One region of the Streptomyces sp. NPDC001153 genome, then DNA from elsewhere that is predicted to be linked to it. Evidence: riboswitches for the same ligand, from Rfam matches in the RefSeq annotation. Region 1 holds a riboswitch; the other holds the start of a gene.
The links. Region 1 has a riboswitch for glycine ahead of gcvP (aminomethyl-transferring glycine dehydrogenase). Riboswitches for the same ligand answer to the same signal wherever they lie in the genome.
Positions count from the first base shown of each region.

Region 2: linked by a shared signal. The riboswitch ahead of gcvT (glycine cleavage system aminomethyltransferase GcvT) and the one ahead of gcvP (aminomethyl-transferring glycine dehydrogenase) in region 1 are both predicted to bind glycine.

Region 1 is NZ_JBSFJZ010000080.1:2,905-18,128, forward strand. Features, by position in the region: gene ACWDEN_RS45620 (molybdopterin-dependent oxidoreductase) at 132-620, opposite strand; gene modA (molybdate ABC transporter substrate-binding protein) at 828-1,649, shown strand; gene modB (molybdate ABC transporter permease subunit) at 1,646-2,506, shown strand; gene ACWDEN_RS45635 (ABC transporter ATP-binding protein) at 2,503-3,711, shown strand; gene ACWDEN_RS45640 (TOBE domain-containing protein) at 3,740-4,159, shown strand; gene gcvP (aminomethyl-transferring glycine dehydrogenase) at 4,212-7,097, opposite strand; glycine riboswitch at 7,274-7,368, opposite strand; gene ACWDEN_RS45650 (PRC-barrel domain-containing protein) at 7,488-7,859, shown strand; gene ACWDEN_RS45655 (DNA polymerase IV) at 7,781-9,196, opposite strand; gene ACWDEN_RS45660 (MerR family transcriptional regulator) at 9,252-9,935, opposite strand; gene ACWDEN_RS45665 (bifunctional nuclease family protein) at 10,164-10,637, opposite strand; gene ftsR (transcriptional regulator FtsR) at 10,723-11,460, opposite strand; gene ACWDEN_RS45675 (FHA domain-containing protein) at 11,505-12,332, opposite strand; gene ACWDEN_RS45680 (DUF881 domain-containing protein) at 12,523-13,416, opposite strand; gene ACWDEN_RS45685 (small basic family protein) at 13,422-13,754, opposite strand; gene ACWDEN_RS45690 (DUF881 domain-containing protein) at 13,751-14,599, opposite strand; gene ACWDEN_RS45695 (mannose-1-phosphate guanyltransferase) at 14,804-15,224, opposite strand, start outside.
Region 2 is NZ_JBSFJZ010000044.1:74,215-89,438, reverse strand. Features, by position in the region: gene glyA (serine hydroxymethyltransferase) at 1-381, opposite strand, end outside; gene gcvH (glycine cleavage system protein GcvH) at 396-773, opposite strand; gene gcvT (glycine cleavage system aminomethyltransferase GcvT) at 882-2,009, opposite strand; glycine riboswitch at 2,054-2,166, opposite strand; glycine riboswitch at 2,167-2,264, opposite strand; gene ACWDEN_RS37680 (AAA family ATPase) at 2,443-3,087, shown strand; gene ACWDEN_RS37675 (enhanced serine sensitivity protein SseB) at 3,154-3,945, shown strand; gene ACWDEN_RS37670 (enhanced serine sensitivity protein SseB C-terminal domain-containing protein) at 4,071-4,862, shown strand; gene ACWDEN_RS37665 (ABC transporter permease) at 5,237-6,235, shown strand; gene ACWDEN_RS37660 (ABC transporter substrate-binding protein) at 6,264-8,003, shown strand; gene ACWDEN_RS37655 (ABC transporter permease) at 8,094-9,104, shown strand; gene ACWDEN_RS37650 (ABC transporter ATP-binding protein) at 9,101-10,183, shown strand; gene ACWDEN_RS37645 (ABC transporter ATP-binding protein) at 10,195-11,544, shown strand; gene ACWDEN_RS37640 (M1 family metallopeptidase) at 11,645-13,036, shown strand; gene ACWDEN_RS37635 (trimeric intracellular cation channel family protein) at 13,083-13,742, shown strand; gene ACWDEN_RS37630 (alpha/beta hydrolase) at 13,651-14,949, opposite strand; gene ACWDEN_RS37625 (thioesterase family protein) at 15,124-15,224, shown strand, end outside.

The DNA of each region.
Region 1 (15,224 bases):
GGTTTCCGTGCTCCGCACCAGTCGTCCGGGCCGGCCGCCGTTGGTTCACTTCCGGCCATGGGCCTGAACGCGGTGACCGGGGCGTACCTGTTCTCACCGCTCTTCGAGCAGTGCTGCCGTGCGTTCCTCGTTCACCGAAGTGCCGCTGCCGCGTGACCGGGTGCGGCGGGCGCCGGACCGGCATAGAGGTAGCCGCCGTCCACCCGGATCGCCGTGATCCCGCTGATGTGCCGGGCCCCGCACCGGTCCTGCGGAAGCACCAGCTGGGGCCCGGCCGTGTCCAGCGGGGTGTCGTCGATGCGCACGCCCAGCAGGACGGGCGCGTCCGCGAAGTCCGGGTCGATCTCGGCCCAGGACAGTATGGCGTGGTGGCCGTCGGTGCCGGTCACCGCGATGAGATAGCGCAGCCGGTCCTTGCGGCGCGCCGGGTCGAAGCCGGGCCCCGCGTCGGCGAGGACGTCGTACAGGCGCGGACCGGCGAACCGGTGGTGCTGGATGCCGCTGGTCGCGCACTCGAAGCTGACGTCCACCCGGTGCTGCGGCCAGCGGAGCAGGTCCGGCACGGTCAGCCGGGCGGGCCGGGCCAGATCACCGGTCACGGCGACTTCCACGAGCGTCATCGGCGACCACCTCCCGCAGGACCGTACCCGCCACAGAGCGCCGTACAAACGCACATGCAAGCTTCACGTCACAAGTTCGCAGCTCATGCGATGCGACAGGAGACTTACAGCTGGCAGATGCGGCAGTATCATCGCCGCACGGCCGGTGCCGCCGGCCGTGACAGGGCGCGACAGTCGTTCCACAGAACCTCGAGGAGTAGATCCGTGATGACCCGTTCCGTGCGCCGGACCCGGCGAATGCTGCAGCTGGCCGGTGCGGGAGCCGCCGCCCTGATGGCACTCAGCGCCTGCTCCTCGTCCTCGAACTCGTCCAGCACCAAGTCGGACACGTCGGACTCCGCCTCCCCGAAGCTGTCCGGCAACATCACCGTGTTCGCCGCCGCCTCCCTGAAGGAGAGCTTCACGACCCTGGGCAAGGAGTTCGAGCAGCAGCACCCGGGCACCAAGGTCAGCTTCAACTTCGGCGGCAGCGACACCCTCGCCGCGAGCATCACCGGCGGTGCCCCGGCGGACGTCTTCGCCGCCGCCAGCCCCAAGACCATGGCAATCGTGACGGTCAAGAAGGACGCGGCCGGCACTCCGGCCACCTTCGTCCGCAACCAGCTGGAGATCGCCACCCTGCCGGGCAACCCCGACAAGGTGTCCTCCCTGAAGGACCTCACCAAGTCCGGCCTGAAGGTCGTGCTGTGCGACAAGACCGTGCCGTGCGGCGCCGCCGCGCAGAAGGCCCTGGACGCCGGCAGCATCAAGCTGACCCCGGTCTCCTACGAGCAGGACGTCAAGTCCGCCCTGAACAAGGTGGAGCTGAAGGAGGCCGACGCCGCGGTCGTCTACAGGACCGATGTGAAGTCCGCGGGTGGCAAGGTGGAGGGCGTGGAGTTCCCCGAGTCCGCCAAGGCGATCAACGCCTACCCGATCGTCCTGCTGAAGAACGCGCCGAACGCCGCTGCCGCCCAGGCGTTCATCGCTCTGGTGCGGTCCGCCGAGGGCCAGAAGGTGCTGAGCGGTGCGGGGTTCCTCAAGCCGTGACCTCGCTCGACAAGCCCGGCGCAGCGACCGGCCCCCGCACGGGCCGGCCGCTGCGCCGCCGCGTCGGCACGGGGGGCCGGCGCGGGGTGCCGTTGCCGCTGCTGCTGCCGGGCCTGCTGGCAATGGCGTTCCTGTTGCTGCCGCTGGTCGCGCTGCTCATCCGCGCGCCCTGGCGCAGCCTGCCGGAGCAGCTGTCCAGCACCGAGGTGTGGCAGGCGCTCCAGCTGTCGCTGGTCAGCGCCACGGCGGCGACGGCGGTGAGCCTGGTGCTGGGCGTACCGCTGGCCTGGCTGCTGGCCCGTACGGAGTTCCCCGGCCGGGGCCTCGTACGGGCCCTGGTGACACTGCCGCTGGTGCTGCCGCCGGTGGTCGGCGGTGTGGCGCTGCTGCTGGCCCTCGGCCGCAACGGCGTGATCGGCAAGGGGCTGGACGCCTGGTTCGGGATCACGCTGCCGTTCACCACCGCCGGGGTCGTGATCGCGGAGGCGTTCGTCGCGATGCCGTTCCTGGTCATCAGCGTCGAGGGCACCCTGCGCGCGGCCGACCCGCGGTTCGAAGAGGCGGCGACCACGCTGGGCGCGTCCCGCTTCACCGCGTTCCGCCGGGTCACCCTGCCGCTGATCGCGCCCGGCATCGCGGCGGGCGCGGTCCTTGCGTGGGCGCGTGCGCTCGGCGAGTTCGGCGCGACGATCACCTTCGCGGGCAACTTCCCCGGCCGCACCCAGACCATGCCCCTCGCGGTCTACCTGGCCCTGCAGAACGACCCCGACGCCGCGATCTGCCTCAGCCTGGTCCTGCTGACGGTGTCGATCGCGGTGCTGGCGGGGTTGCGGGACCGTTGGGTGACGGCATCATGACGAACACCCGCCCCACCCACGGACAACCCACGGCCGCCGACGGCGCCCAGGCCCCGCAGGGGCCACCCGCACCCGACGACGAAAGCCGCACGAATGGTGCGGGTGGGAACCCAGAGCCGGTCGAAGGCCGGCACCCCACCACGCACCCGCACACGCCCCCGAACACGGACGGCCTGGACGCCCACCTCGTCATCGACCGCACCGCATTCCGCCTGGACATAACCCTCACCGCCGCCCCCGGAGAGGTCCTCGCCCTCCTCGGCCCCAACGGCGCCGGCAAGACCACCGCACTGCGCGCGCTCGCCGGCCTCACCCCTCTCTCCGACGGCCACCTGCGCCTCGACGGTGCCGCCCTGGAGCACACTCCCCCGGAGTCCCGCCCGGTCGGCGTGGTCTTCCAGGACTACCTGCTCTTCCCCCACCTCTCCGCCCTGGACAACGTCGCCTTCGGCCCCCGCTGCCAGGGTGCGTCCAAGGCGGAGGCCCGTGCCCGGGCCGCCGCGTGGCTGGACCGCATGGGCCTCGCCGCCCACGCGGGAGCCAAGCCGCGCCGCCTGTCCGGCGGGCAGGCCCAGCGCGTGGCCCTCGCCCGCGCCCTGGCCACCCGCCCGAGGCTGCTCCTCCTCGACGAGCCGCTGGCCGCCCTGGACGCCCGTACCCGCCTGGAGGTCCGCGCCCAACTGCGCCGCCACCTGGCCGAGTTCGAGGCGGTCGCCGTCCTGGTCACGCACGATCCGCTGGATGCCATGGTGCTCGCGGACCGGCTGGTCGTCATCGAGCACGGCCGGGTCGTCCAGGAGGGCGGCCCCGCCGACATCGCCCGTCATCCGCGCACCGACTACATCGCCCAGCTCGTCGGCCTCAACCTCTACCGCGGCCAGGCGGACGGACACACGGTACGACTCGACGCGGGCCCGGCGATCACGACCACCGAGGCGCTGTCCGGTCCGGCCTTCGTGGCCTTTCCCCCGTCGGCCGTCACCCTGTTCCGGGACCGCCCCACCGGCGCCAGCGCCCGTAACCACTGGCGCTGCGAGGTGGCCGCGCTCGAGACACACGGCGACCAGATCCGCGCCGACCTCACCGGCGAGCTCCCCCTCGCCGCCGACCTCACCACGGTCGCCGCGGCCGAACTCGATCTGCATCCGGGCGCTGCCGTCTGGGCGACGGTCAAAGCGGCGCAGACACACGCATACCCAGCCTGAGCGGGTGGGCGTTCTACCGTGAGTGCCCATGACCCTGAGCATCCGCAACCAGCTCCCCGGCACCGTCACCGAGGTCCACCCGGGCGAGGCCATGGCCACCGTCAAGCTCCGTCTGGACGGCGGCCAGCACCTCATGGCGGCCATCACCAAGGAGTCCGCCGAGGACCTCTCCCTCACCCCCGGCTCGACCGTCCGCGCTCTTGTCAAGTCGACCGAGGTCTCCCTGGCCACCCATCGGGTCGAGGGCCTGTCGATCCGCAACCAGCTTCAGGGCACCATCGTCGGCCTCACCACCGGCGCCGTCATGGCCTCCGTGAAGATCTCCGTCGACGACGGCGAACTGACCGCGGCGATCACCAAGGAGGCGGTCACCGACCTCGGCCTCTTCGTGGGCTCCGACGTGGTCGCCCTGATCAAGGCGACCGAGGTGTCCCTGGCGACGGCATGACACGCCGAGGGCCCCGCCCGGAGACCGAACGGGGCCCTGCGGCACGACCTGCTCAGTCCTCGTACGCGTCCAGCGGCGGGCAGGAGCACACCAGATTGCGGTCACCGAAGGCCTGGTCGATACGGCGTACCGGCGGCCAGTACTTGTCGGCGGCCGAGACACCGGCGGGGAAGACGGCCTCCTCGCGGCTGTAGGCGTGCTTCCACTCACCGCCGAGCGCGGCGGCGGTGTGCGGGGCGTTGCGCAGCGGGTTGTCCTCCGCCGGCCACTCGCCGGCGCCTGCCTTCTCGATCTCCGCGCGGATGGCGATCATCGCGTCGCAGAACCGGTCCAGCTCGGTGAGGTCCTCCGACTCGGTCGGCTCGATCATCAGCGTGCCGGCCACCGGGAAGGACATGGTCGGCGCGTGGAAGCCGTAGTCGATCAGGCGCTTGGCCACGTCGTCCACGCTGACGCCGGTGGCCTTGGTCAGCGGGCGCAGGTCGATGATGCACTCGTGCGCGACCAGGTTGCCGGGGCCGGTGTAGAGCACCGGGTAGTGCGGCTCCAGGCGCTTGGCGACGTAGTTCGCCGAGAGCACGGCCACCTGCGTGGCCCGCTTGAGGCCCTCGCCGCCCATGAGGCGGACATACGCCCAGGAGATGGGCAGGATGCCCGCCGAGCCCCAGGGAGCGGCCGAGATCGGGCCGACGCCCGTCTCCGGGCCCGCGGCCGGCTGCATCGGGTGGTTCGGCAGGTACGGCGCCAGGTGCGAGCGGACCGCGACCGGGCCGACGCCGGGGCCACCGCCGCCGTGCGGGATGCAGAAGGTCTTGTGCAGGTTCAGGTGCGAGACGTCACCGCCGAAGTGGCCCGGCTTGGCCAGGCCGACCAGGGCGTTCAGGTTCGCGCCGTCGACGTACACCTGGCCGCCGGCCTCGTGCACCTGGGCGCAGATGTCGGCGACGTGCTCCTCGAACACGCCGTGCGTGGACGGGTACGTGATCATCAGCACCGCCAGCTCTTCGCGGTACTGCTCGATCTTGGCGCGCAGGTCGGCGACGTCGATCTCGCCGTCCTCGGCGGTCTTGACGACGACGACCTTCATGCCCGCCATCACGGCGCTGGCCGCGTTGGTGCCGTGCGCGGAGGACGGGATCAGGCAGACGGTGCGCTGCTCGTCGCCGTTGGCGCGGTGGTAGCCGCGGACGGCGAGCAGACCGGCCAGCTCGCCCTGGGAGCCGGCGTTCGGCTGCAGGGAGACCTTGTCGTAGCCGGTGACCTCGGCGAGACGTTCCTCCAGCTCACGGATGAGCGTGAGGTAGCCCTCGGCCTGCTCCGCGGGCACGAAGGGGTGCAGCTGACCGAACTCCGGCCAGGTGACCGGCTCCATCTCGGTGGTCGCGTTGAGCTTCATGGTGCAGGAGCCCAGCGGGATCATGCCGCGGTCGAGCGCGTAGTCACGGTCGGCCAGCCTGCGCAGGTAGCGCAGCATCGCGGTCTCGGAGCGGTACTGGTGGAAGACCGGGTGGGTGAGGTACGCGTCGGTGCGCAGCAGCGCCTCGGGGAGGGTGTCCTCGGCGGTCGCGTCCAGCGCCTCGATGTCGCCCTTGACGCCGAAGGCGGACCAGACGGCCTCCAGCTGGGCCCGCTTGGTGGTCTCGTCGCAGGCGATCGAGACGTGGTCGGCGTCGGCGAGGTGGAGGTTGACGCCGTTCTCCCGGGCGGCGGCGGCGACCTCGGCGGCCTTGCCGGGCACGCGCGCGGTGAGGGTGTCGAAGTAGGCGCCGTGGACGATCTCGACGCCGCCGGCCTTCAGGCCCTCGGCGAGGATCGTGGCGTACCGGTGCGTCCGCCGGGCGATGGCCTTGAGCCCCTCCGGCCCGTGGTAGACGGCGTACATGCCGGCCATCACGGCGAGCAGCACCTGCGCGGTGCAGATGTTGCTGGTCGCCTTCTCCCGGCGGATGTGCTGCTCACGGGTCTGCAGCGCGAGCCGGTAGGCCTTGTTGCCGTCCGCGTCGACGGAGACGCCCACGAGCCGGCCCGGCAGGCTGCGGGCGAACTTCTCGTGCACCGCCATGTAGCCGGCGTGCGGGCCGCCGAAGCCCATCGGCACACCGAAGCGCTGGGTCGTGCCGACGGCGATGTCGGCGCCCAGTTCGCCCGGCGAGGTCAGCAGGGTCAGGGCGAGCAGGTCGGCGGCGACGGTGACGAGCGCGCCGAGTTCATGTGCCTGGTCGATGACCGGCTTGATGTCGCGTACGGCACCGGAGGCGCCCGGGTACTGGAGCAGCACGCCGTTGATCTCACGCGCGGCCATGTCGGCCGGGATGCCGTCGCTGAGGTCGGCGACGACGACCTCGACACCGGTCGGCTCGGCGCGGGTCTGGATGACGGCGATGGTCTGCGGCAGCGCGTCCGCGTCGATCAGGAACAGGCCCTTCTTGTTCCTGCCCATGCGCCGGGACAGCGCCATGGCCTCGGCGGCCGCGGTGCCCTCGTCCAGCAGGGAGGCGCCGGAGGTGGGCAGCCCGGTGAGCTCGGCGACCACGGTCTGGAAGTTCAGCAGGGCCTCGAGACGCCCCTGGGAGATCTCCGGCTGGTACGGCGTGTAGGCCGTGTACCAGGCCGGGTTCTCCATGACGTTGCGCAGGATGACCGGCGGGGTGAAGGTGCCGTAGTACCCGAGCCCGATCATGGAGTCGAGGACCTGGTTGCGGTCGGCGAGCGAGCGCAGCTCGGCGAGCACCTCCGCCTCGGTGCGGGCGCCCGGCAGGTCGAGGGCGTCGGCGTTCTTGATCACATCCGGGACCGCCGCGGCGGTCAGCTCGTCGAGGGAGCCGTAGCCGACCTGCGCGAGCATCTTGGCCCGCGCCTCCTGGTCGGGCCCGATGTGGCGCTGCTCGAACGGGATGCCCGCTTCGAGCTCCGAGAGCGGAATACGATGGGCGGTCATTGCGGAGGCCTCCTGGTCTGACGCGACCTTCGAAGGGCACCACGGCGCGGGTGCCCCGACGGCCTCCCCCTCTGTCATCTCAACCTGAGAGCTTCACCGGACGCCCTGTGGGACGCCGGCTTTCACCGTCGGTGAGAGCGGAAGCCGTCGACATCCGCCCTGCTTTCCAGAGTGACCTCGTCCGTGCGGTACGTGAGCCTGAGAGATTCCGGGGAGGATTTGCTCCTTCGGCGCCTCCGAGGTGGTCGGAGGACTCTCCCGCACGGGGTCAGCAGCCGCTGTCAGCCTACCAGCGGGGTCAACGGCCGGGTCCTCGAGTGGCCACCTCCCTGAATGTGCTCTTTCGTAGTGCTTACGGATGTATTGCGACCACGTGGAGGGAGAGGGACCGTGCAGACCGACATCGATCCGCGCAACCTGATCGGCCGCAAGGCGTTCGACCGCACCGGCACCAAGATCGGGACCATCGACGAGGTGTACCTCGACGACGCGACCGGCGTGCCCGAGTGGGCGGCCATACGCACCGGCCTGTTCTCCCGCGACGCCTTCGTCCCTCTCGAACCGAGCGAACTGATCGAAGGCTCCCTCCATGTCCCCTTCGACCGCGCCCTGATCAAGGACGCCCCGGACTTCGGCGTGGGCCGCCATCTGTCCCCCGAACAGGAACTCCAGCTCTACCACCACTACGGCCTGGACGTGGTCTCACGCCCCTCGGCCCCGGACCACGACTTCGGCAAGCTGGCGGGGTCGGAGGAAACCTGATCGGAGCCTTCCGCGACCAACGGCAACGGATCGGCGGGCTCCAGCGCGCAATCACCGACGAAGAACGTCCGCACCCTCCCCGGAGGGGACTGCGGCGTCTCGAACCGCACGGTGACCCGACCCAGCCCACTCCCCTGCACCCACCCGTGCCCGTACTCCGCATGCCTTACGTCCTGTCCGGCGCGCCAGTGTCTTTCGACGGGCTCCGGCCCCTCCACGGCAACCTCGGGCCCGGCCTCCTCCGGCGTCTCCGCCGCCGGCGAGGGCATCGCCTGCGCGAACAGGTCCTCCTGGGTGTAGTCGGCGAGCCCGGAGACACCCACGCCCAGCAGCCGTACCCCACCCGTGGTGTCCACGGAGTCCAGCAACCGCGCGGCCGCCTCCCGCACGACCGCCGGATCGTCCGTGGGCCCTCTGAGCGTCTCGGAGCGGGTCAGGGTCGAGAAGTCGTACCTGCGCACCTTCAGCACGATCGTCCGCCCCGACAGCCCGGCCCCGCGCAGCCGTCCCACACACCGGTCGGCGAGCCGCTGCACCTCCAGGCCGATCCGCAGCCGGTCGTGGATGTCCACGTCGTAGGTGTCCTCGACCGACACCGACTTCGCCTCACGCTCGGCCACCACGGGCCGCTCGTCATGGGCCAGGGCCATGGCGTGGAGCGCGTGCCCGTGCGCCTTGCCGAGCAGCCGGACCAGCTCGTCCTCGCCCGCTTCTGCCAGCTCCTCGACCGTCGTGATCCCGGCCCGGCGCAGATGGTCCCCCGTGGCCGGCCCCACCCCCGGCAGGGTCCGCACCGGCATCGGCCCCAGCAGCGCCCGCTCGGACCCCGGCTCGATGAGCACCAGGCCGTCCGGCTTGGCCTGCTCCGAGGCGATCTTGGCGAGCATCTTGGAGGCGGCGAGCCCCACCGATCCCGTCAGCCCGGTGACCGCCCGTATGTCCGCGCGCAGCCGGGTCCCGGCCAGCCGGGCCGATTCCTCGTCCCAGGCCGTCCCGCCGGCCTCCAGGTCCACGAAGGCCTCGTCCAGGCTGAGCGGCTCCACCAGCGGCGACAGCTCCCGCAGCAGCGCCATCACCTGCTCGCTGATCGCCCGGTACACGGTGAAGCGCGGCACCAGATACGCGGCGTTGGGTGCCAGCCGGCGCGCCTGGGCCATGGGCATCGCCGAGTGCACCCCGAAGACCCGTGCCTCGTACGACGCGGTGGCCACCACCCCGCGCGGTCCGAGCCCGCCCACGACGACCGCCTTCCCGCGCAGGCTCGGCTTGGATGCCTGCTCCACCGAGGCGTAGAAGGCATCCATGTCGAGATGCAGGATCGTGGGCGCGTTTCTCACATCTCCGATGCTGCACCACGGCACTGACAATGCCCCGCCGTGGAGGGGGCCGGTGTCAGACCGCCCGGTTGCGGCGCCGCGCCAGCTCGTCCGCGGGGTTGTGGCCGACGAGGGTCTCGCCCGTGTCGATGCGTTCGCCGTGCAGCTGCGAGAGCGCGCTTTCCACGTCCCGCCACACCACGCCGACGGCGATCCCGAAGATGCCCTGACCGCCCTGGAGCAGGGCGTGGACCTCGTCCGGCGAGGTGCACTCGTAGACCGTGGCGCCGTCGCTCATCAGGGTCAACCGCTCCAGGTCACGGAAACCGCGTTCCCGGAGGTGCTGCACGGCCGTGCGGATGTTCTGCAGCGAGACCCCGGTGTCCAGGAACCGCTTGACGATCTTCAGGACGACGACGTCACGAAAGCTGTACAGCCGCTGCGTGCCCGACCCGTACGCGGGCCGCACACTCGGCTCGACCAGCCCCGTGCGTGCCCAGTAGTCCAGTTGCCGGTAGGTGATGCCGGCCGCTGCGCAGGCCGTCGGCCCGCGATAACCGATCTGTTCCGATGCCATGGACGCCGCCCCTCCGCCGTTCGGCACCACCGTCGGCCGCTGCGGAGCGTGATCGACCGCGCTGCTCGGTTGGGGGTACCCCCTCTTCGAACGCAGCTGAGAGCTCGGGGGAGGGTACGGACCGCTCCCCCCGAACCCTTGTCCGGGGGCACCCCCAGCCGTACCGTCGCCGCTGGTTCTCACGCCGACCTCCGTCCTTGACCTGCCTTCACGACGGTAGGCAGTCACCAGGGGTGCGTCAACGATCGCCACACTCGGCACGCCGAGTGATAATCACCCTAGGAGTGGTTTCCCGTGCCCCACCGCGGGGAAAGGCTAGCCGAATGCTTTCGGGGGAGGCCGTAGGACGCTCTCATTGGCCGGTGGCACATGCCCGCGCACGGGGCTGCGAAGCTCACCGGCCGTTCGCCTTCACTGGCTGCTGGTGCCGAAGTCCTCGGGCGAGATCTGGTCGAGGAACTCGCGGAACTTCTCCACCTCGTCCTCCTGCTCGTCCGGAATGGCGATGCCGGCGTCGTCCAGCACCGCGTCACTGCCGTAGATCGGCGTTCCGGTGCGCAGGGCCAGCGCTATGGCATCGGAGGGACGGGCGCTGACCTCGACGCCGCTGGCGAAGACCAGCTCCGCGTAGAAGACACCTTCCCGCAGATCGGTGATGCGTACCTCGGTCAGCTCCTGGCCGACGGCCTCCAGCACGTCCTTGAACAGGTCGTGCGTCAGCGGCCTGGCGGGGGCCATGCCCTGCTGGGCGAAGGCGATGGCCGTCGCCTCCCCCGGCCCGATCCAGATGGGGAGGTAACGGTCGCCTCCCACTTCGCGCAGGAGCACGATCGGTTGGTTGGAGGGCATTTCGACCCGGACACCTACGACATCGAGCTCGTTCACACAGCAACCCTAGGCCGTGCCCGGGACGTTTGGGTAGTCGGGCCGGGAACAGGTGCCCGATCCGGCCGCCCGCGGCCCCCGGCGTTCACGGCAGCCGCACCCCGAGAGCGGTCTTCACCAGTGCCGCGTGCAGCTTGACGGTGAGCGCGGCCAGCTCCTTCGTACGGGCCTCGGCATGGGCCCTGGTCTGCGGGTTGCGGTGGCGTTTGAGCGGGGCCACCACCTGGTCGATCAGTCCGGCCTCGCGGTCGGCGGCCGCCTTCATCACCCGAAGGTGGCGCGGCTCGATCCCGAACCGGCCCAGTTCGGCGACGAGCGAGGCCACGGTGACCGCCTCCGCGTCGTACGCCCCGTCCTCCAGGGGAGCGATGAGCCCGTACGACTCCCACTCCTTCAGGTCACCCTCGTCGACCTCCGCGGCCGCCATCAGCTCGGCCCTGCCGACCCGGGCCACCGTGGGCGCCGCGACCGGCCCCGGAAGATCCTCGGCGGTGCGCTGACGGCCCACGACGGGCAGCTGGACCGTCTCGCCCCGCTCCATGGCGTCCAGGTGCTCGCGGATCACCTTGAGCGGGAGATAGTGGTCCCGCTGCATCCTCAGCACATGCGCCAGGCGCTCGACATCCCCGGCGCTGAACTTGCGGTACCCCGAAGGGGTCCGCTGCGGCTCGATGAGCCCCTCCGACTCCAGGAAACGGATCTTGGAGATGGTGACTTCGGGGAATTCGTCGCGCAGCTCGTTCAGCACCGTGCCGATGCTCATCAGCCCACTGTCCCTGGCGGCGGTACCGCTTCCGGCACCGCCGCTCGGTGTTTGAAGCATGGACCTTCCCTGGGAGTCCCCCCGGACACCGGTCCGGGGGCGGGTCAGATGGCCTGCCGGCTCGCGTAGAACACCAGCCGGTACTTGCCGATCTGCACCTCGTCACCGTTCGACAGGGCGACCTGGTCGATCCGTTCGCGGTTGACGTACGTGCCGTTCAGGCTGCCCACGTCGGCCACGGTGAACGAACCGTCCGGGGAGCGCCGGAACTCCACATGCCGGCGCGAGACCGTGACGTCGTCCAGGAAGATGTCGCTCTGCGGGTGACGGCCGGCCGTGGTCAGGTCGCTGTCCAGCAGGAAGCGGCTGCCCGAGTTCGGCCCCCGGCGCACCACCAGCAGCGCGGAGCCCGCCGGCAGTGCGTCCACCGCGGCCTGCGCCTCGGGCGACAGCATCGGCATCTGCGTCTGGCCGGTGACCTCGGCGTCGTAGGCCTCGAGACCGGAGATCGAGATCGTGGACGTCGTCTCGGCGGCACGCTCCGGGGTCACTCCGGGGCGCAGCGGCGCGCCACAGTTGGAACAGAAGCGGGCGTTCTCCGCGTTGCGGTTACCGCACCTCGTACACACCAGGACCGACATGGACGGATCCTCCTGCGGCTGCCCCGCCGGGGCGTTGGACGCGTACGGACCGGGGGCGAACCCTCCACCCGCACCTGAGGTTGACGGTTGGCCGAAACCTATGCCGCCGGACTGGGCAGGGTCAACCGACGCCCCGCCCTGACCTCCGGAAATGTCACCGCCCGGACCAGCGACCTGGTCCCTGAACAGCGGGCGCTGACCCTCCGCGTCAGGCTGTGCGCGGTGACGAGCGGTCGCGTTGTCGCTGCCCTCTCGCGCGCTCTTGCGGAACAACTTCGCAAACAACTTCACGGGCGATTCCCCTTGACCGAAACAGACCCGCCCGTGGGGCAGGACGAACCCTGATTGCCTACACCGGCCGAGCCGGACTTTCTCACAACGTCCGTATCCACCAGACAGTTTCCACCACGCACCACCCCTTCGGTGCGCCGACCCCCCGCAACCTCATGCCCCTGCCTGACGTCCCCCATGCACCGCCGGTTCACTGGGAGGACGACCGAGCGTAGTCAGGCCGCTTCGCCTGCCGCAAGGCGTCCACGACGATCTTGTCCGACTGCTGGACCGACACCGTGGCCTGCTCCTTCTCCAGTGTCTGCACCACGCCTCCGGGGATGTTCAGCGCCGGCTCCAGGTCCTGCGGCTTGCCGATGACCTGGAAACGATAGGGGGCGTTGATCTTGTTCCCGTCGACGCCGACGCCGTTGCCGGAGTCCGTGAAATAGGTGCCCGCGACCACACGGACCCCGTTCACCTGGATCGCCTCCGCACCGGCCGCGCGCAGCTCCTGGATCGCGTCGAGCAGCATGTCCGCCTTGACCGTCCCCTTCGTGTCCTCGATCGTCATCGTGATGCCGGGGCCCTGCGCCGCCACGGTGCCCGCCAGAATGCCGAGTTGCTTCTCCTTCTCGGCCGTCTGCTTGCGGGCCTCCGCCGCCTGGTCGGAGCTGCTCTGCAGTTCCTGGCGCTGCTTGTCGAGTCCCTGCTTCTCGTCCTCAAGACGCTGAGTACGCGAATCCAGTTCATCGAGGATGCGAACAAGATCCTCCTGGCGTGCGCCGCGCAGCGCGCTGTTGCTGTCACTGTTGGACGCCACCTGCACCGCCAGGCCGAAGCCGAGGCCGAACAGCAGCAGGGCGACGATGAGTTGGGCCCGGGTCACCCGCGGCGGCCACAGCCCCTTCACCAGCCGCTCCCGGCCGGTCAGCGACGCCTCCGCCCGCTGCTCCTGCTGCTCCGGCGCCTGCTCCGGTGCCCGCGCGGGCACCTCCTCGGGCAGTTCCTTGCGCAGCCTGTTCTCCGGCTGCTCCGGCTTGCCCGACTGCTCCGGCTGGCCCGGCCGCTCCGGCTGCTCGTTCCGCTCGTTCTGCTCGCTCATCGATGTCACGCCCGGAACACGTGCCGCCGGATCGCCGCGGCGTTGGAGAAGATCCGGATGCCGAGGACGACCACGACACCCGTGGACAGCTGCGCGCCCACGCCCAACTTGTCGCCCAGGAACACGATCAGTGCGGCGACGACCACGTTCGACAGGAACGAGACCACGAAGACCTTGTCGTCGAAGATCCCGTCGAGCATGGCCCGCAGACCGCCGAACACGGCGTCCAGCGCCGCGACGACGGCGATCGGCAGATAAGGCTCGACGACCGCCGGAACCTCGGGCCGGACCAACAGGCCGGCCACGACTCCCACGACGAGGCCCAGTACGGCGATCACGATGTGCCCTTCTCAGTCTTCTCGGTGCTCGGCTGTGCTGTGCGTACGATCACACTCGGTGCGGCGGGCAACCGCAGGTCGCCCGCCGTGGAGATGGTGGTGCGGATGCCGAAGTTCTGCTCCAGGGCGTGCAGATACAGGCCGTCCTCACTGTTGCGGAAATCGGTGTTCAACCGATCCCCGTCCCCCACCGCCAGCACCGTGTACGGCGGCACCAGCGGCCTGTTGTCGACCAGTATCGCGTCCCCCGCGGCCCTGATCGCGGACAGGGCGGTCAGCCGCTGCCCGTTGATGGAGATGGCCTCGGCGCCGGACTCCCACAGCCCGTTCACCACGCGCTGCATGTCCCGGTCGCGCACCCGGCCGGTGTCGGAGAACCCGGAGGTCTCCCGCGGGTTGGTGCCGTCACCGCCGGTGCTGGCCTCCTTGGCGTCGTTCACGACCAGCTCGACGCCCGGGCCATGGACCGCCGTGGCCCCCGACAGCACGTCCACCAGGTCGGCCTGTGCGCTGCCGCCGCTCGACCTCAGCGCCGCCCGCTGGCGCGCGCTGACGTCGTCCCGGAGCTTGTCGACCGCGCCCTCCAGCTTGTCCGCGTTGGCGGTCTCGCTGTCGATGCGGTCGATCAGCTCCTGCCGCTCCTTGGCGACGACGGGCGCCGCCGCCTGCGTCTGTGCCGCCCCGACGGTCACGACCAGCGCCGCGAGGACGAGGCCGGCCGCGAGGCCGAGCTTCGCCCGGAGGGTCCTGGGCAGGCCGCCCTCGCCCTGGGACTTCCTGCGGGCGGCGGCCTCGGCGTACCCGTCGTCGAGGCTGTGGTCCATGACGTTGGTGATCAACGACATGGAGGCGTCCGGACGCTGCGGCCGCGTGGGGCTGCTCCGAACGGGGGGTTGCTGCGGCATGCCGCACATCGTCGCATGTCGCGAGGAGTACCTCCGAATGGCCCCACCGGCGTGCCGGACAGGCCCCCTCGGGGGACACCTGTCCGGCACGCGCGTGTGCGTGGGTTTTGCCGTCGGGCGGTCTGTGTTCCGGTCTCTCTCCCCTTACCGCCCGGCGCTGTCCACGACGGCCGACCACTCGTCCAGCAGGGCCTGCGCCGAGGCGTCGTCCGGCCCCTCGGCCCACAGATGGGTGACGGCCTCGGCCGGGTCGGGCAGTACCATCACCCAGCGCCCGTCCGTCTCCACGACCCGCACACCGTCCGTCGTGTCGACAAAGCGATCCCCTGCAGCCTCGACCACCCGCCGCATGACCAGCCCTTTCACGGCCCACGGCGTGGCCAGGTCCCGCTTGAGGACGTGCGCCCGCGGGATCCGCGCGTCGATCTGGCTCAGCGTGAGCTGGGTGCGCGCCACCAGCCCGATCAGCCGTACGAAGGCCGCCGTGCCGTCGTAGACGCTGCTGAACTCGGGCACGATGAAGCCGCCCTTGCCGTCACCGCCGAAGATCGTGCCCTCCTCGCCG
Region 2 (15,224 bases), on a different contig from region 1:
CAGGTGGCCGCCGTGCGCCAGGTCCAGGCCGAGGATGGTGTCCCCGGGCTGGGCGAGGGCGAACAGCGCCGCCTGGTTGGCGGAGGCGCCGGAGTGGGGCTGGACGTTGGCGTACTCGGCGCCGAACAGCTCCTTGATCCGGTCGATGGCGATCTGCTCGGCGACGTCGACGTGCTCGCAGCCGCCGTAGTAGCGGCGGCCCGGGTAGCCCTCGGCGTACTTGTTGGTCAGCACCGAGCCCTGCGCCTCCATCACCGCGAGCGGGGCGAAGTTCTCGGAGGCGATCATCTCCAGCGTGGACTGCTGGCGGCCGAGCTCGGCGTCGACCGCGGCGGCGATCTCCGGGTCCAGCTCGTGCAGGGACGTGTTCAGGACGGTCATACGGCTACGACTCCTCAGCCGGCGTTCTGGGCGGTGTACTCGTCGGCGGAGAGCAGGTCGGCCGGCTCCTCCGCGACGCGCACCTTGAACAGCCAGCCGCCCTCGAAGGGGGCCGAGTTCACCAGCGAAGGGTCGTTGACGACGTCCTCGTTGATCTCGGTGATCTCACCGGTGACCGGCGAGTACAGGTCGGAGACCGACTTGGTGGACTCCAGCTCACCGCAGGTCTCGCCCGCGGTCACCGTGGAGCCGACCTCGGGGAGCTGGGCGTAGACGACATCGCCGAGCGCGTTGGCCGCGAACTCGGTGATGCCGACCGTCGACACGCCGTCCTCGGCGGGCGACAGCCACTCGTGCTCCTTGCTGTAGCGCAGCTGCTGGGGGTTGCTCATGGCCTGAATTCTCCTGTACGCGCGGAAGTGCTGATGAAGGGGGGACTGCTGAGACCGCTGGTGAGCAGCGGAAAGTGCGCGGGGTCACACAGTGACCGCGCCCAGTGTCTACTTCTGGCGCTTGTAGAACGGCAGCGCCACGACCTCGTACGGCTCGTGGCTGCCCCGGATGTCCACGCCGACGCCCTCGGTGCCCGGCACCGCGTGCGCCGCGTCGACGTAGGCCATGGCGATCGGCTTGCCCAGGGTGGGGGAGGGGGCGCCGGAGGTGACCTCGCCGATCACCTCGCCGCCCGCGACCACGGCGTACCCGGCGCGCGGCACCCGGCGGCCCTCGGCGATCAGGCCGACCAGGACCCGCGGCGGGTTCTGCTCAGCCTCGGCGGCGGCCTCGGTGAGCGCCTCGCGCCCCACGAAGTCGCCCTTCTTCTCGAACTTCACCACCCGGCCGAGCCCGGCGTCGAAGGGGGTGAGGGAGGTGGTCAGCTCATGCCCGTACAGCGGCATGCCCGCCTCCAGGCGCAGGGTGTCCCGGCAGGACAGGCCGCACGGGACCAGGCCGACGCCCTCGCCGGCCTTGGTCAGCGCCTGCCACAGCTCGACCGCGTGCTCGGGCTTCACGAACAGCTCGAAGCCGTCCTCGCCGGTGTACCCGGTGCGGGCGATCAGGGCCGGGACGCCGGCGACCGTGCCGGGCAGGCCGGCGTAGTACTTCAGGCCGTCGAGGTCGGCGTCGGTGAGGGACTTCAGGATGCCGGGGGACTCGGGGCCCTGCACGGCGATCAGCGCGTACGCGTCCCGGTCGTCGCGCACCTCGGCGTCGAAGCCGGCGGAACGCTCGACCAGGGCGTCCAGCACCACCTGGGCGTTGGAGGCGTTGGCGACGACCATGTACTCGGTCTCGGCCAGCCGGTAGACGATCAGGTCGTCCAGGATGCCGCCGTCGGCCCGGCAGATCATGGTGTAGCGGGCGCGGCCCACGCCGACGGAGGCGATGTTGCCGACCAGGGCGTAGTTGAGGAGGTCGGCCGCCGCGGCGCCGGTGACGGTGATCTCGCCCATGTGGGAGAGGTCGAAGAGGCCCGCCTTCGTCCGCACGGCGATGTGCTCGTCGCGCTCGGAGCCGTAGCGCAGCGGCATGTCCCAGCCGGCGAAGTCGGTCATCGTCGCACCGAGCGAGCGATGCAGGGCATCGAGCGCGGTGTGGCGCAGCTCAGTGGGTTCGGTACTGCTCATCGGTCGGTCGTCTCCCAGGGAAGGACAGGACGGGCGAGGAACGGTCCTCCCCATCTGTCATCGGAACCTGAGAGGTTCGCCAGGACCGCCACGGGGACGATCACGGCTTGCACCTTGGGTGGAGCCACTGCGGCAGCGGCCCGCTTTTCAGATGTGCCTCGCCCGCGCGGTAACGGGGCCTGAGAGATTCAAGGGAGGGACTTGCTCCTTCGGCGTCCCAGCGAAGGCTGCTGGGAACTCTCCCGCGCGGATTCAAACGGCCGGTATGCAGTTGGCGGCCACATCATTGCACGCCGCACCCCCGCCCGTCAGGGCCGCATCTGTAACCGAGCTGTGGCGGGACGCGCACGTAACCGCCGGGCATCGTGCATTACCGTCCCTTTACATGTGCGGGGCATGAATATTGCCAAGCCCATGGGGGAGGACGATCACGGTGAACAGGACCCCGGTGTACGCCACCGTCACCACCGGCATCGCAGTGCCGAGGCAGCGCTCCGCCGCGGCCCAGGTCGTCCGTGACCTGCGCGACCGCGCGGGCCGCGGCCCCGGCGCCCTGACCTTCGGCCCCCGCGACCTGGTCGTGATCACCGGGCTGCCCGGCAGCGGCAAGTCCACTCTGATGCGCCGTGCGGTCGCCGACCGCCGCATCGACTCCCAGGACACCCGCGACCGCTTCGCGGCCCGCCTGCCCCGCGCCCTCCCGTACGCCTTCTACCGCCCCCTGGTCCGCCTCGCCCACTACGCCGGTCTGCGCCGCGCCCTGCGCACCGGCGAGGGCGTCGTCGTGCACGACTGCGGCACCCAGCGCTGGGTGCGCGCCTGGCTCGCCCGCGAGGCCCGCCGCCGTGGCGGCACCCTCCATCTGCTTCTGCTCGACGTCACCCCCGACACCGCGCGAGAGGGCCAGCGCGAGCGCGGCCGGGGCGTCTCCGTCTACGCCTTTGGCCGCCACCGCCGTACGACCGCCCGGCTGCTCGCCGCGGTCGAGCGCGGCGAGCTGCCCGCGGGCTGCGGCGCGGCCGTGCTGCTGGACCGCCCGGCGGCGGACGCCCTGCAGCGGATCATGTTCACGAGGTGAGGCGCTGTCACAGCCACCCGATAGCCTTCATGGTCACAGCAGTGGTTCCCAGCAGGCGGTAGGCAGATGGACTTCCCGGCGGACATTCCCGCGGACTTCCCGGCACAGGCGCACCCCCAGCCGCACGGCGGCTGGCCCGGCAACGAACTGGAGGAGGTGCTCTCGGCCTCCCTCGGCATACCCGCCGCGGCCGGCCGGATCATCGAGGTGCTGGGGCGGAGCCTGCTCTGGATCCCGCTGCCGGCCGGCGGTGGCCCGGACAGCGGCGCCCTCGACCTGCCCACGCTGGACATCGACGGCCAGGCCTACGTCCCGGTGTTCAGCTCCGAGGAGCAGCTGCGCCAGGCGACCGGCTCCCACATGGCGTACACCATCGCCCCCGCCGTGGAGTTCGCCCGCGGCCTGCCCCCGCAGGTCGGCCTCGCGGTCAACCCCGACGCGCTGGTCGGCATCCCGCTCCCGCCCGCCGCGGTGGCCGAGCTGTGCCGGGCCGGCCGTACCCCGTTGGACGGCCCGAACACCGGCGCCCGGGTCCGCCTCTTCGAACCCGACTGGCAGGACGACCCGGTCGACTTCCTCTCCGCCGCGTCCGCCGAGTTCGCCGGGACCGGCGTGGTCCTCACCGCCCGCCGCTGCCTGGCCGCCATAGAGACGGACGACCCGGTGATGTTCGTGGGCGTGGAGCTCTCCCAGTGGGAGGGCGACCTGCGCACCCTGCCCCTGCAGGCCCTGGGCAGAGCCCTCGGCAAAGTCCCGGTCAGGTGGCCGGTCAACCTGGTCCTCATGGACGTCACGGACGACCCGGTGTCCGAATGGCTGAGGTCGAACGTCCGTCCCTTCTATCAGTACGGCCACTGAACTGCCCCAGGGGGCGCGAGGCTGTGTTCTGTATGCGGCTGCGCCGCGCACGCACCCGGGGCCCCGGGCCAGGAGGCGCATAAGCTGTCTCCCGACACCGGGGCACAAGAAGAAGGGCACGACAGGTGAGCGCGAGCCACAGCGGCAGCGTCAGCGTGGAACACACGCTGCGCCAGGTCACCCCCGGCCGCTACGACGCCTACGAGGCCCTGCTCCGCGCCCTCGCCACCCCGTCCTCCGGCCAGATCTGGATGCTCCTGTGGCACGGCCAGGCCGGCTCCCCGGACGCCCAGTACGGGAACATGGAGGTCGACGGCTTCCATTACGCCCCCTGCGTCACCTCCGCCCAGGAACTCTCGGCCAGCGGCTGGAACCGGTCGTACGAGGTCGTCGACGGGCTCGACGTGGCCCGCACCCTCTATCCCGACCACTACGGCCTCTGGCTCAACCCGCACGCCCCCGGCGGCGGCGTCGGCATCCCCTGGCTGGACCTGCGCCGCATCGCCACGGGCCTGGACCGCCAGCCCGCGGGCCCCCTCCGGCTGACCGAACCCGGCATCGAGATCCCGCAGTTCTACGCCCTCCTCGCGCAGAACGCCCACCGCACCCCGGCCCTGCGCTCCCTGCGCCGCGCCTGGGTGCAGCCGGCGCTCGGCGCGCCGTACCTCGCCATCGGCCTCGACGTGTACGACACCTCCCCGGCCGCGGTCGACTCGGTCCGCGCGATGATGCAGCAGTCCATCGGCGCGGTCCCGGAGGGCCTGCCGGTGTCGACGGTCGCCATGACCGACGACTACGACCCGGTCGTGATGTGGATGCGGGCCAACGCCCGGCCCTTCTACGACCGCGAGGCCCACGCGGCCCCGGCGCCGGCCGCCGGTCCCGGATACGGATACACGAGCCCGCGGCCCTACTGAGCCGCACCTCTGTGACGCCGGTCACCATGGCGTCTCCGGGGCTCTCAACTGCCCTGTCCGGCCGCCCGGTTCGAGGCGGAGTGCCCCTCATGTTCTCCGTCCGACAGGCGATCTTCCCTGTTCGGATAACGGATTCCCCTAGGCGGCATCACGTTTACGCATACTTTCTCCATCAGATCTGGCGCGTGATCGAGAGCGCGTTGAAGACTCGCCTCTCAAGACGCGAGGCCATCGATCCTGTGATCGAACCAGTCACAGGAACAGCTGGATCTCTGGGCCGTCACCCACGTGCGGCCGGCGCAGGTAAGTGAACCAAGCCGCCCACAGCGGCGGACAAAGGCCGGTCACCACCGGCGAGAGGGGTCAGGTCAACAGTGACCGCACCGATCGAGACCACCGGCGCGGAGGCCGGAGCGCCTCCCGAGTCCGTGCTCGCCGGGGCCAAGAAGAGCCAGATCGAAGGGCGTTCACTCAGCCAGATCGCCTGGACCCGGTTCAAGCGGGACAAGGTCGCCGTGGCAGGCGGGGTCGTCGTCATCCTGCTCGTGCTGATGGCGGTGTTCGCCAAGCCGATCGAGTGGATCTTCGGGCTCGACCCGGACAAGTTCCACCAGGATCTCATCGACCCGGCGCTCCTCGCACCCAAGAGCGGCTGGGGCGGCATGAGTTTGGCCCACCCGCTGGGTGTGGACCCGCAGTACGGCCGCGACATGCTCGCCCGCATCATCGACGGCTCCTGGGTCTCCCTCCTGGTCGCAGGTGGCGCCACCCTCCTCTCGGTGGTCATCGGCACCGTGCTCGGCGTCATCGCCGGCTACTACGGCGGCTGGGTCGACAGTCTCATCAGCAAGCTCATGGACACCTTCCTGGCGTTCCCGCTGCTGCTGTTCGCCATCGCCATCTCGGCCTCCGTGCAGGACGGCTTCTTCGGGCTCAACGGTCTGCCCCTGCGGATCTCCGTGCTGATCTTCGTGATCGGCTTCTTCAGCTGGCCGTACATCGGGCGTATCGTGCGCGCTCAGACGATGACCCTGCGCAGGCGGGAGTTCGTCGAGGCCGCCACCAGCCTGGGAGCCCGCGGTCCGTACATCCTGTTCCGGGAACTGCTCCCCAACCTCGTCGCGCCGATCCTCGTCTACTCGACGCTGATCATCCCGACGAACATCCTCTTCGAGGCCGCGCTGAGCTTCCTCGGAGTCGGCATCGCTCCGCCGCAGGCCTCCTGGGGCGGCATGCTCAGCAACGCCGTGGATCTCTACACCGCAGATCCGCAGTACATGTTCGTGCCCGGACTGGCGATCTTCATCACCGTCCTGGCCTTCAATCTGCTGGGTGACGGGCTGCGTGATGCGCTCGATCCTCGCAGCAAGTGATCCATCGATAGAGGGGGCTTTCCTCAACGTGAAGACCAGAAGGGTTATCACCGCCGTGGCCACGGTCACGGTGCTCTCCCTGAGCGCGGCCGCCTGTGGCGGTGGGAGCAAGAGCAGCAGTGGCGGCAGCGGCAGCAAGGACGCGGCGCTGGACTCCATCGCCAACGCGTCGAGCAAGAAGGGAGGTACGGTCACGCTGGAGGACTCCGACGTGCCGGACTCCCTGGACCCGGGCAACACCTACTACGGCTTCGTGCAGAACTTCTCGCGCCTGTACGCGCGGACGCTCGTCACGTTCAAGCCGGCCGCGGGCAAGGACGGCCTCACCGTCGTCCCGGACCTCGCGACGTCCCTGGGCACGCCCAGCAAGGACGCCAAGACCTGGACCTACCACCTGCGTCCGGGCCTGAAGTACGACGACGGGTCCCCGATCACGTCGAAGGACGTCAAGTACGCCATCGAGCGCTCCAACTTCGCGCCCGAGGCCCTGTCCAACGGCCCCACGTACTTCAAGTCGTACCTGGAGGGCGGCGACAAGTACAAGGGCCCCTACAAGGACAAGAACGGCCTGGCGTCCATCGCTACCCCGGACGACAACACGATCGTCTTCCACCTGAACCAGCCGTTCGCCGACTTCGACTACCTGGCGACCTTCTCCCAGACGGCCCCCGTGCCGCAGGCGAAGGACGACGGTGCCAAGTACGTCCAGCACATCGTGTCCTCCGGCCCCTACAAGTTCGCGTCGTACCAGGAGGGCGCCAGCGCCAGCCTCGTCCGCAACCCGAACTGGGACCCGAAGACGGACCCGATCCGCAAGGCGCTGCCGGACAAGATCAACGTCAAGTTCAAGGTCAACCCCGTCTCGATCGACAACGACCTGCTGGCTGACAAGATCACGGCCGACATCGCGGGCGCCGGTGTGCAGCCGCAGACCCAGCCGCGCGTCCTGAACGGCAAGTACGTCAAGCAGACGGACAACTCCTACGCCGGCGCCACCGAGTACATGGCGCTGAACCAGCACGTCGCGCCGTTCGACAACATTCACTGCCGCAAGGCCGTCCAGTGGGCGGTGGACAAGCAGTCGGCGCTCGACGCCATGGGTGGTGCGCCGAAGGGTGACGTCGCCACCACGCTGCTGCCGCCGACCGTCAACGGCTACGCCAAGTTCGACACGTACCCGACCCCGGGCAACAAGGGCGACGTGGCCAAGGCCAAGGACGAGCTGAAGCAGTGCGGCAAGCCGAACGGCTTCTCCACCACGCTGACGGCCCGTTCCGACCGTCCCGCCGAGGTCGCGGCCGCCACGGCCATCCAGAACTCGCTGAAGGCCGTTGGCATCCAGGCCGACATCAAGCAGTTCCCCGCCGGTAAGTACTTCTCCAACTTCGCCGGTGTCCCGAGCTACGTCCACGACCACAAGCTCGGCATGATGATGACGGCGTGGGGTGCCGACTGGCCCACGGGCTACGGCTTCCTGGACCAGATCATCGACGGTTCTGCCATCAAGCCCTCGGGCGGCAACAACCTGAGCGAGCTGGACGACCCGAAGATCAACGCGGCGCTCAAGGCCGCCATCGCCAACACCGATGCCGCCGCTCGCACCAAGGCCTGGGGCGACATCGACAAGATGGTGCAGGACAACGCCTCGATCGTCCCGCTCGTCTACCGCAAGAACCTGCTGATCAGGCCCACGTCCGCGACCAACGTCACGGTGACGCAGGCGTACCTCGGCATGTACGACTACCTGCTGCTGAGCTCCTCGAAGTAACAGCAGGCCGGATACCCCTGAAAGGCAGGTGAAGGCACCGGGTGGCCGGGGCGGACACACCCCGCCCCGGCCACCCGGAGCCGTACAGCTGTGGCTGCGTACATCATCCGACGCGTCTTCGGCGCCTTGGTACTGCTGCTGGTGGTCAGCGCAGTCACCTTCGCCATCTTCTTCCTGGTCCCCCGGCTCGGCGGCCAGACAGCCACCCAGCTGGCCACCCAGTACGTCGGCAAGGACGCCAACCCCGAGTCCATCGCCGCGATCAAGCACAACCTGGGTCTCGACCAGCCCATCTACGTTCAGTACTGGGACTACATCAAGGGCCTGTTCGTGGGCGCCGACTACAAGTTCGGCCCCGACGCGACGCACTGCAGCGCCCCCTGCTTCGGGTACTCCTTCAAGAGTCACGTCGAAGTGTGGCCCCAGCTCCAGCAGCGCATCCCGGTCTCCTTCTCGCTGGCTGTCGGCGCGGCGGTGCTCTGGCTGATCTTCGGTGTGACGACCGGTGTCGTCTCGGCGCTCCGCAAGGGCAAGCCGGTGGACCGCATCTCGATGTTCATCGCGCTCGCCGGCGTCTCGCTGCCGATCTTCTTCACCGGCCAGGTGATCAACGCGCTGTTCGTCTACCAGTGGCCCGTCTGGGACAGCACCGACTACGTGCCGTTCACCCAGAACCCGGCCGACTGGGCCTGGCACCTGCTGCTGCCCTGGATCAGCCTCGCGTTCCTCTTCTCCGCCACCTACGCCCGGCTCACCCGGGCGGGCATGCTGGAGACGATGAGCGAGGACTACATCCGGACGGCGCGCGCCAAGGGCCTCAAGGAGTCCGTGGTCGTCACCAAGCACGGGCTGCGTTCCACGCTCACCCCGATCGTGACCATCTTCGGTATGGACTTCGGCACCCTCATCGGTACCGCGGTGCTCACCGAGACCGTCTTCTCCCTGCAGGGTGTCGGCGCGTACTCCATCCAGGCCATCAAGGACAACGACCTGCCCATCGTGATGGGCGTGACCCTGGTCGCCGCGTTCTTCATCGTCTTCTGCAATCTCCTCGTCGACCTGGTGTACGCAGCCATCGACCCCCGCGTGAGGTACTCGTGAGCAAGCTCGAAAAGGCGGCGCTCGGCGAACCGGCCGACTCCGTCCCCACCGACGCCGACGACGCGTTCCTCTCCGTACGCGATCTGCGCATCCACTTCAACACCGACGACGGACTGGTCAAGTCGGTGGACGGCGTCAGCTTCGACGTGCGGCGGGGCAAGACCCTGGGCATCGTCGGTGAGTCCGGTTCCGGCAAGTCCGTCACCTCGCTCGGCGTGATGGGCCTGCACCGCTCGGCCAACGCCCGGGTCTCCGGCGAGGTGTGGCTGGACGGCCAGGAACTGATCGGCGCCGACCCGGACGAGGTCCGGCGGATGCGCGGCCGCAAGATGGCGATGATCTTCCAGGACCCGCTGTCCGCGATGCACCCCTACTACACGGTCGGTACGCAGATCATCGAGGCCTACCGGGTCCACCACAAGGTCAGCAAGAAGGTCGCCAAGCAGCGGGCGATCGAGATGCTGGACCGCGTGGGCATCCCGGAGCCGGCCAAGCGCGTCGACGGCTACCCGCACGAGTTCTCCGGCGGTATGCGCCAGCGCGCGATGATCGCGATGGCGCTGGTGAACAACCCCGAGCTGCTCATCGCCGACGAGCCGACCACCGCCCTGGACGTCACCGTGCAGGCGCAGATCCTGGACCTGATCCGGGATCTGCAGAAGGAGTTCGGCTCCGCGGTCATCATGATCACGCACGACCTCGGTGTGGTCGCCGAGATGGCCGACGACCTGCTGGTCATGTACGGCGGCCGGTGCGTGGAGCGCGGGCCGGCCGAGGAGGTCTTCTCGGCGCCCCGTCACCCCTACACCTGGGGCCTGCTCGGCTCGATGCCGCGGCTGGACCGGGAGGAGACCGACCGGCTCATCCCGGTCAAGGGCTCCCCGCCCTCCCTCATCAACGTCCCGTCCGGATGCGCCTTCAACCCGCGCTGCCCGTACGCGGACATCCCGAAGGACAACGTCACCCGCACGGTCCGCCCCGAGCTGACCGAGGTCGGCAGCGGACACTGGGCGGCCTGCCACATGACGCAGGAGCAGCGGGAGCGTATCTGGACCGAAGAGATTGCGCCGAAGCTGTGAGCGACGAAAAAGTGAGCATCCCCGCGCAGAGTGACGGTGCCACCGCCGAGGACTCCGCCGTCTCCGACGGCGAGATCCTGCTGAAGGTGACCGGGCTCCAGAAGCACTTCCCGATCCGCAAGGGCCTGCTGCAGCGGCAGGTCGGGGCCGTGCGCGCCGTCGACGGCATCGACTTCGAGGTGCGCAAGGGCGAGACCCTGGGCGTCGTGGGCGAGTCCGGCTGCGGCAAGTCGACCATGGGCCGGCTGATCACCCGGCTGCTCGAACCGACCGCAGGGCAGATCGAGTTCGAGGGCAAGGACATCACGCACCTCGGCGTCGGCGGGATGCGCCCGCTGCGCCGCGATGTGCAGATGATCTTCCAGGACCCGTACTCGTCGCTGAACCCGCGCCACACCATCGGCACGATCGTCGGCGCTCCCTTCAAGCTCCAGGGCGTCGAGCCCGAGGGCGGCATCAAGAAGGAGGTGCAGCGGCTGCTGTCGGTGGTCGGTCTCAACCCCGAGCACTACAACCGCTATCCGCACGAGTTCTCCGGCGGTCAGCGCCAGCGCATCGGCATCGCCCGCGCGCTCGCCCTGAAGCCGAAGCTGGTCGTCGCGGACGAGCCGGTCTCCGCATTGGACGTGTCGATCCAGGCGCAGGTCGTGAACCTCATGGACGACCTCCAGGAGGAGCTCGGCCTGACGTACGTGATCATCGCGCACGACCTGTCGGTCGTCCGGCACGTCTCGGACCGCATCGCGGTGATGTACCTCGGCAAGGTCGTGGAGCTCGCCGACCGGGACTCGCTGTACAAGGCGCCGATGCACCCGTACACCAAGGCGCTGATGTCGGCGGTGCCGATCCCGGACCCGAAGCGCAAGAACGCCAGGAGCGAGCGCATTCTGCTCAAGGGTGACGTGCCCTCCCCGATCGCGCCGCCGAGCGGCTGCCGCTTCCACACCCGGTGCTGGAAGGCCACGGAGATCTGCCGGTCCACCGAGCCGCAGCTGCTGGAGCTGAAGCCCGGTCAGCGGGTCGCCTGCCACCACCCGGAGAACTTCGCGGACCAGGCCCCGCAGGACACGGTTCTGCTCTCCGCGGCCAAGGAGGCGGCCGAACTGGTCGCCGACGAGGTCCTCGCGGAGTCGGCGGAGACGTCGGCGGCGGTGGCGGCGGAGCTGGCCGAGGAGGCGGCTGAGGAGACCTCCGAGGAGGCAGCCGAGGTGACCGCCGAAGAGACCGGCACCGCGGAGGAATCCACCGGGGAGACCTCCGAGGACACCCCCGAGGCGTCTGCCGAGGAGACCACCGGGGAGACCACCGAGGCGTCTGCCGAGGCCTCCGAGACCGAGTCCCAGGAGTCAACCGACAAGTAGCACATGACAACTGGGCAAAGTCATGTACATGCCCGAACGGGAGAGCGCACAGTCGTTCGTGTCCGACCACTGATCGGCACACGCTCGAAAGGGACGACTGATGGCACTCTCCCGTTCGGCACGTCTGGGGACTCTCGCGACCGCGGCGGTCTCCTTCCTCGTCATCGCCGCCGCGCCCGCGCCCACCCCTGGCGCTCCCGGCATCGGGGACCCCTACTTCCCGAACCTCGGCAACGGCGGCTTCGATGCCCTCCACTACGACCTCGACGTCGCCTACGCCCCCGGCACCGGCCGCCTGGACGGCCGTACGACCCTCACCGCGCGCGCCACCCAGAACCTCTCCTCCTTCGACCTGGACCTGCAGCAGCTGGACGTCAGCCGTGTCGAAGTCGACGGCAGACGCGCCGAGTTCACGCGCACCGGTGACGAACTCGTCATCACCCCGCGCCACGCCCTCGCCCGGGGCCGGGAGTTCCGGGTGTCCGTCACCTACGGCGGCATACCCCAGCCCCTCGGCGGGCCCATCGTGTTCGGCTCCAAGTACGGCTGGATGAAGACGGCCGACGGGGTCTTCGTGGCCTGCGAGCCCAACGCCGCCTCCACGTGGTTCGCGTCCAGCGACCACCCCGCCGACAAGGCCACCTACGACATCCGGATCAAGGCGCCGAAGGGCCTGACCGGCGTATCCAACGGCCGGCTGGTGTCGACGTACGACAAGGGCGGCTCGACGTACACCCACTGGCGCGAGTCCAGGCCGATGGCGACCTACCTCGCGACCGCCACCATCGGGAAGTTCGACGTCCGCACCGGGCGCACCCCCGGTGGCATCCCGATCTACGTCGCCATCGACCCGGTGCTGAAGAACAGCAACAGCGTCGACGTGTACGCCGTCACCGCCGCCGCCACCGACTACTGGTCGCAGATCTTCGGGCCGTACCCGTTCGAGGAGACCGGCGCGATCGTGGACGACATGCCCGAGGCCGGGTTCTCGCTGGAGGTGCAGAGCAAGCCCGTCTACTCGGCCGTGCGCAACGAGACGACCATCGTGCACGAACTGGCCCACCAGTGGTTCGGCGACTCGGTGAGCGTGGCGCAGTGGAAGGACATCTGGCTCAACGAGGGCTTCGCCACCTACGCCCAGTGGCTGTGGGCGGAGCACCAGGGGACCAGGTCGGCGCACGACTCCTTCCGCGCCGCCTACGACGCCCGCCCCGCCGACTCGTCCTTCTGGCAGATCAAGGTCGCCGACCCGCAGCGCGACACGATGTTCGCCTCCGCCGTCTACCAGCGCGGCGCGATGACGCTCCAGATGCTCCGGGAGCGGATCGGCGACCAGGCCTTCTTCCGGCTGCTGCCCGCCTGGACCAGGCTCCACCGGTACGGCAACGCGGACACCGCCGACTTCATCCGCCTCGCCGAGCGCGTCAGCGGCCGGCAGCTGGACGACCTGTTCCAGACCTGGCTGTTCACCACAGGGAAACCCGCACTGTGACCTGGCTTTGTAAGGTTCACACCGTTCGACAGGTCAGAATGTAGGGGTGCAGCTCCAGCAACTCTTCAGTCCCTCCGTTCAGCACACGCTCGATGTCATCGGCATCTTCGTGTTCGCGATCTCCGGCGCGCTGCTGGCCGTCCGGAAGAACTTCGACATCTTCGGCATCGCCGTGCTCGCCGAGGTCACCGCGCTGGGCGGGGGACTGTTCCGCGACGTGGTCATCGGGGCCGTGCCCCCGGCCGCCTTCACCGACCTGGGGTACTTCCTGACCCCGCTGCTCGCCGCGCTCGTGGTCTTCTTCCTGCACCCGCACGTGGAACGCATCCAGGCGGCGGTGCTGGTCTTCGACGCGGCCGGCCTCGGCCTGTTCTGCGTCAGCGGTACGACGAAGGCGTACAGCTACGGCCTCAACCTGACCGCGTCGGCGACGCTGGGCCTCGCCACCGCGGTCGGCGGCGGCGTACTGCGGGACGTGCTGGCCAACGAGGTGCCCTCACTGCTGCGCTGGGACCGCGATCTGTACGCGGTCCCAGCGATCGTCGGCGCCACGATGGTGGTGCTGTGCATCCACTACGACGTCCTGACCCCCCTCACCAGTGGGCTCGCGGTCGTCACCGCCTTTGTGCTGCGCCTGCTCGCGATGCGGTTCCACTGGCGAGCTCCGCGTGCGTGGAACCGCCGGTCGACGGTGACCGAGGAGTAGTCCCGGCGGCCCCGGTGGTTCCGGCGGCGGTCCCGGTAAGAGAACCGGTCGTGCCGGTAAGAGACCGGTCGTGGCCCCGGGCGTGGTTCTGGCCCATCTCGAGGGTCAGCCAGCGGAACACCGTCGGGACCTGGGGTCGCCACAGCGCCATGTTGTGACCGCCCGCGCTGCGCGGGAGGAACACCACGTGCACGCTCGTGGGCGCCTTGGCGATGGCCTCCATGGCCACGCCCGCCTGGTAGCCGTCGCCGGACTCGCCCGAGATGTACAGCGCGATCGGCGGCGGCGTCGGAGCCTTCTTCAGCAGCAGGTAGGGGTTGTTCTCATTGCGCACGGTGAGGTTCTGCGAGGCGAGGGAGTTGCGCTCGCCGATCGGGTCGTTGTAGCCGGACAGGCTCACGGCGGCCCGGTAGCGGTCCGGGTGGGCCACGGCCAGTTTGACCGCGCAGTGCGCGCCCGCCGAGTACCCGGCCGCGGCCCAGCCCTGCGGCGCCGGCTCGGCCCGGAAGTTGTCCATGACCATCTTCGGCACGTCGATGCTGAGCCAGGTGTCCGCGTTGACCTGACCGGGGATGTTGGCGCAGCCGGTGTCGACGCCCGCCAGCAGGTTGGTGCGCGGGGCGACCAGGATGAAGGGCGCCACCTGGCCGCTCTTCATCAGCGGCAGCAGCTGCTCGTGCGCCTTCATGGAGCCGAACCAGGCCTTCGCCGAACCGGGGTAGCCCGGCAGCAGTTCCACCACCGGGAACTTCTTGTTGCGGTAGGCCGGGTCGTCGTACTGCGGCGGCAGCCAGACGTAGACCTCGGCGTTCACCCCGGAGACGCGGCCCTTGAGCTGGGTGACCTTCACTCCGCCGGCCGCGTGCATGCCGGGACCGTCGGCCGCCGTGAAGGTCTGCTTGACCTTGGGCAACCGTTTCACCGCTATGCCGCCGGTGCCGTCGCGGCCCAGGTCCTGGGCCTGCTGGACGTGGTTGCCGGTGCCGAGCAGGTCGGCCCAGTTGTCGTACAGGTTGTTCTGGTTGTTGACCAGCACGAAGATCAGTGTGACGGCGGTGCCCTGGGCGAACAGCAGCATCAGCAGCCGGGCCGCGGTGCGCAGGGGCTTGGGCCCGCGCACCCGTGACCACAGGACGAGCGGCAGTATCAGTGCGACCACGGCCAGCAAGATGGTCGTGTAGAGGAACGGAGTCCCGGTGAGGCTCATGTCCCCATAGAGGGGAAACCGGCGCTCGAGGTTGTGGACGTGTCTGGACACTTACTTAGAAATTGCCGGAACCTCACCCGGGAGGCGGATCCCCGCCCGGCAGACGCCCGGCGGAACGGGCTCATCCAGCTCAAAAAGCTACCGCTTAGTAGTTTGCTGTTGTACCGTTCATCCATGCCAGAAGCAGCATCCGCACCCTCCCCGTCGCGGGCCGTGATCGGCGACAGTGAGTTCGACCGCGACACCGCGGTCACCCGGCGCGAGCCCGGCGTCTA